DNA from 2 places in the Actinoplanes sp. 13 genome. Region 2 is predicted to be linked to the other one. Evidence: riboswitches for the same ligand, from Rfam matches in the RefSeq annotation. Region 2 holds a riboswitch; the other holds the start of a gene.

The links. Region 2 has a riboswitch for S-adenosylmethionine ahead of thrC (threonine synthase). Riboswitches for the same ligand answer to the same signal wherever they lie in the genome.
Region 1: linked by a shared signal. The riboswitch ahead of AC0NH5_RS31695 (N-acetyltransferase family protein) and the one ahead of thrC (threonine synthase) in region 2 are both predicted to bind S-adenosylmethionine.

Annotation. Positions count from the first base shown of each region.
Region 1 is NZ_JBVYOQ010000022.1:5,567-7,760, reverse strand. Features, by position in the region: gene AC0NH5_RS31700 (hypothetical protein) at 1-502, opposite strand, end outside; gene AC0NH5_RS31695 (N-acetyltransferase family protein) at 542-1,120, opposite strand; SAM riboswitch class IV at 1,137-1,250, opposite strand; gene AC0NH5_RS31690 (maleylpyruvate isomerase family mycothiol-dependent enzyme) at 1,290-1,964, opposite strand; gene AC0NH5_RS31685 (lysyl oxidase family protein) at 2,038-2,194, opposite strand, start outside.
Region 2 is NZ_JBVYOQ010000014.1:6,613-8,806, forward strand. Features, by position in the region: gene AC0NH5_RS24910 (ABC transporter permease) at 1-345, shown strand, start outside; SAM riboswitch class I at 665-801, shown strand; gene thrC (threonine synthase) at 813-2,093, shown strand.

The DNA.
Region 1 (2,194 bases), on a different contig from region 2:
CTGAGGCCGCCCATTCCTCGGTCCACCGGTAACGGCTCAGACCCGCGGCAGCGAACTCGTCGACCTGGTCACCCCGCTGTACACCCAGCCGGCGCAGCATGACGTTGACGGCCGAGTCACCATCGTCTCCCACGACCGAGTAGTGGTCCTCAGCCTCCTCAGCAGAGGTCGCCGTGAACATCGGCCCCCACGCGACCGTCCCGCCTCGCCAGGCCACCGCCGCATGGAATCCGCCACCACCGAAGAACTCGGTATGCAGGTAGGCCACATCGCCGTACAGCGAGTGGCGACTCGCCCATTCCGCGAGCCCTTTCGTCAGCTCGTAGAACCCCTCAACGGGCTCCCCATCTGCCGCCGCCGGCACCACGCTCGCCACGATTTCCGCGGTCAGCGGCAGGAGCGCCAACCCGCTGCCCGCGGCCAACGGCACGGTCGGCAACGCCGTTTCACGCAGACGTTGCGGGGTGAATCTCAGGAGCAGTGCCTGCAGATTTCCGGCCACGCCCCCAGCGTATCGGCCGTCGCCGGGACAGCCGCACGCTCATGCCGCCGTTCGCGCCGCGGCGCCGGCCAGGCGTGTGGCGTCCGGCCAGGCCATCCGGTACTTGCCGGGAGTGCCGTTGAGCAGGGTGGGATCGCCGCAGGGGGCGGCGGCGACGCCCGTCTCCACCCGGGTGCCGCCGCAGGCCGCGTAGAACCTCTGGGCGCGAGTGTTCTGCTGAAGCACCCACAGGTGCAGCGCGGGAGAGCCGGCATTGGCGAGAACCGCGCGGGCGGCGTAGGCCATCAGCTCGGTCCCGATGCCGGTGCGGTGCTCCGAGTGGTCGACGTGGAGGTTGTCGATGAGGCTGCCCCACCGCGGATCCGCGTCGAACACCACGTGGACGAAGCCCGCCAGACGGCCGTCGCGTTCGGCGACGATCGTGGCGGTGCCGGTGGGGGACGCCAGGCGCGCCGACCACACCGCGGTGCGCTCGCCGAGCAGGTCCCCGTCGAGATAGGTGTCGGCGTAGGCGCCCCGGTAGTGCCGCCGCCAGCTGTCGGCGTGCAGCGCGGCGATGCGACCGGCGTCGGCGGCTCCGGCGGGGCTGAAGACGACGGGTGCAGAGGGATGGGGCATGGTGACAGGCTCCTCGACTGGCGGCTTACCGGGCGCGATCGCGCCGGCCAGGTCGTCACCCGGGGCACCCCGCCCGCGAGCGGAGGGTTGCCGGCCAGCAAGCCGGGGCTGTGCGCTGGCACTCATGACCTTCGCCGCAGAATCTAGCACCGCAGCCACGGGTGCGGGGTCACGGCACCAGCGGGCCGCGGAGGACCGCCTGCGCCGCGTCGTGGTCCCCGGACAGGCTGATCGAGGACAGCGGCCGCCGGTTCCAGAGGGCCAGCAGGAGGTTCTCGGCGGTGCCGCTCAGCGTCGCGACCGGCTCGCCCGGACCCAGGTCCCACGATTCGCCGAGGTCGGTGGCGGTGAAGCGGACAGCCGCCGGGAGTTCGGCGGTTCGGCCGAGACGCACCTGCCGGGGCACGAAGACGTCGACGACCTCGGCGATCCCGTCACCGCACAGTATCGGGTCGAGCCGGCTGGAGATGCCCAGGGCGTGCTGCGCGTCCCACCGGTGCACGAGCGTCTCCAGGCAACGGCGCCGCCTCCAGAAGCCGACGGTGTGCGGCGGGGCGAACGTCCAGGCCGGCGTTTCCGGATCGGCCGCCAGTACGTCGGTGAGGGTTCGCGCGGTCTCGGCGAACCACGGGGCGATGTCGGCCGGCGCCGGCCGCGACCGGTATTCGCCGTGTCGATGGGTGACAGCTGTCGCGGCCCACAGATTCTCCTGCCCGAGGTGCTCGGCCAGGTCGCGGAGGGTCCAGTCGCCGCAGTGCTCGACCGGGGCCGACAGGTCCGCGCTCAGCAACCCGTGGAAGACCGCCAGTTCGTCGCGCAGAATCGCCAGGTGATCAAGCGTCATGGCGGGGACTCTATCGGCGCGGCCGTCCGGGCTCGGAGCACCGCGGTGCTCCGAGCCGGGAGGTGAGCCCCCGTCAGCCGGCGATACCGTGGACCTTCGGCACTGTCAGGGTGCGCTTCTTGGCCGTACCCCCGATGATGATCTTTCGGTATGCGATGTTGTTCTTGGTGCTCAGCTCGGCCAGCCGGTTCGACGGGTTGGCCCGCACCTGGATGTAGTAGGTGCCGTTC
Region 2 (2,194 bases):
GAAGGCATCGTGCGGCTGCTCGGCATCGTCGCCTACCTGGCCGTCGTCCTGCTGGTCGTGGCCGGCCTGGCGTTCCTGCTGTCGGTGCTCACCGACGCCGCTCTGGGCGCGGTCGGCGGTGCGGTCATGCTCTGGATCCTGTCCAGCATCCTGGACCAGATCACCGCGCTCGGCGGTATCCGCAACTTCCTGCCCACCCATTACGCGGACGCCTGGCGGGGGTTGCTCTCCACCCCGGTGCAGGGGGAGGACCTGGCGCAGGGCGCCATCTCGGCGGTCGTCTACGCCACCCTGTTCTGGGGGATCGCCTTCTACCGCTTCACCCGCAAGGACGTGACCTCCTGACCCCCGCCGGGTAATCCCGTGTGTGAAGTTCGGGCTCGATTCGAGCCCGAACTTCACACACGGGTTTTGGGGTGACCACTCACGCACGTTGCCGGGTGGTGGGGAGTGGTTTGGACGCGTAGCGGCCAGCGAGCCGCCGCGCGGCCCTCGGCGTGAGCAGCGGTCTGTACCCACCACCCCGCTACGACAGCCTGCTCCTGATCTTGCAGTTGACCGTGGATGTGACCGGCCGTCACGGACGATGAGGATCAGCTCACAGCTCGGGAACTCGTGGTGGCGCCGGCGGCATCTCGTCGTAAGGTGTGGGAAACAACTGAATACCTCATCCAGAGGGGCTGAGGGATACGGCCCGTTGACGCCCCGGCAACCACCACGCATGTCTCGATGACGAGGCCGCGCGTGGCAGGTGCTAATTCCGTCCCCGTTCGTGCAGGTCGCCGCGGGGAAAGATGAGAGGAAAGGCCTCGATGACGTCTACCGTCAGTGCACCTTCTGCTATCAAGACCCCGGCACGTGGCCTGGTCTGCCGTGCCTGCGGCGCGGAATATCCGCTGGCCGCCCAGCACGCCTGTTACGAGTGTTTCGGCCCGCTCGAGGTCGCCTATGACGAGGCGGCGCTCGCGCGGGTGACCCGGGCCCAGATCGAGGCGGGCCCGCAGAACATCTGGCGGTACGCGGGGCTGCTGCCCGCCGGCCAGGACCCGGCGACCCGGGTGACGCTGGACCCGGGCCTGACCCCGCTGGTGAGTGCTCCGGCGCTGGCCGCGGCGGTCGGCCTGCAGGCGCCGCTGTGGGTGAAGGACGACTCGCAGAACCCGACCCACTCGTTCAAGGACCGGGTCGTGTCGGTGGCCCTGACCGCGGCCAAGGAGCTGGGTTTCAACCGCTTCTCCTGCGCCTCCACCGGCAACCTGGCGAACTCGGTGGCCGCCCACGCGGCCCGCGCCGGGGTGCCGAGCATCGTCTTCATCCCGTCCGATCTGGAACCGGGCAAGATCATCACCACCGCGGTGTACGGCGGGGAGCTCGTCGCGATCGAGGGCTCGTACGACGACGTCAACCGGCTCTGCAGCGAGCTCGTGGAGACCGACGAGTTCGAGGACACCGCGTTCGTCAACGTGAACGTGCGGCCCTTCTACGCCGAGGGCTCGAAGACGCTCGGTTACGAGGTGGCCGAGCAGCTGGGCTGGCGCATCCCGCCGCAGGTGGTCATCCCGATGGCCTCCGGCGAGCTGCTCACCAAGGTGGACAAGGCGTTCTCCGAGCTGGTCGAGATCGGACTGGCCGAGGCGCCGGAGGGCGGCTGGGCGGTCTTCGGCGCGCAGTCCGAGGGCTGCAACCCGATCGCCACGGCGCTGCACGCCGACACCGACGTGATCACCCCGGTGAAGCCGGCCGGCATCGCCAAGTCGCTCAACATCGGCGACCCGGCCGCGGGGCCGTACGCGATCGAGGCGGTCAGGCGGACCGGTGGCTGGATGGATTACGCGAACGACGACGAGATCCGCGACGGCATCCGGCTGCTCGCCGAGACCACCGGCATCTTCGCCGAGACCGCGGGCGGCACCACGGTCGCGGTGCTGAAGAAGCTCGTCGCGACCGGCAAGCTGGACCCGGCCAAGGAGACCGTCGTCTACAACACCGGCGAGGGTCTCAAGACGATCGACGCGGTCGCCGGCCAGGTTGGACCGACGCACACCATCAAACCGTCGCTGCGTGGCGCCCGCGAGGCCGGCCTGCTGGGATAGCTCTCCGTAACCGGTTCCGAGCCGGTTGTCGAAGAATCCCTCCTCGGAGGACTTGCACACCGATCTCCGGATGGGCAAGATGCATGACGCGGGAGGACGTG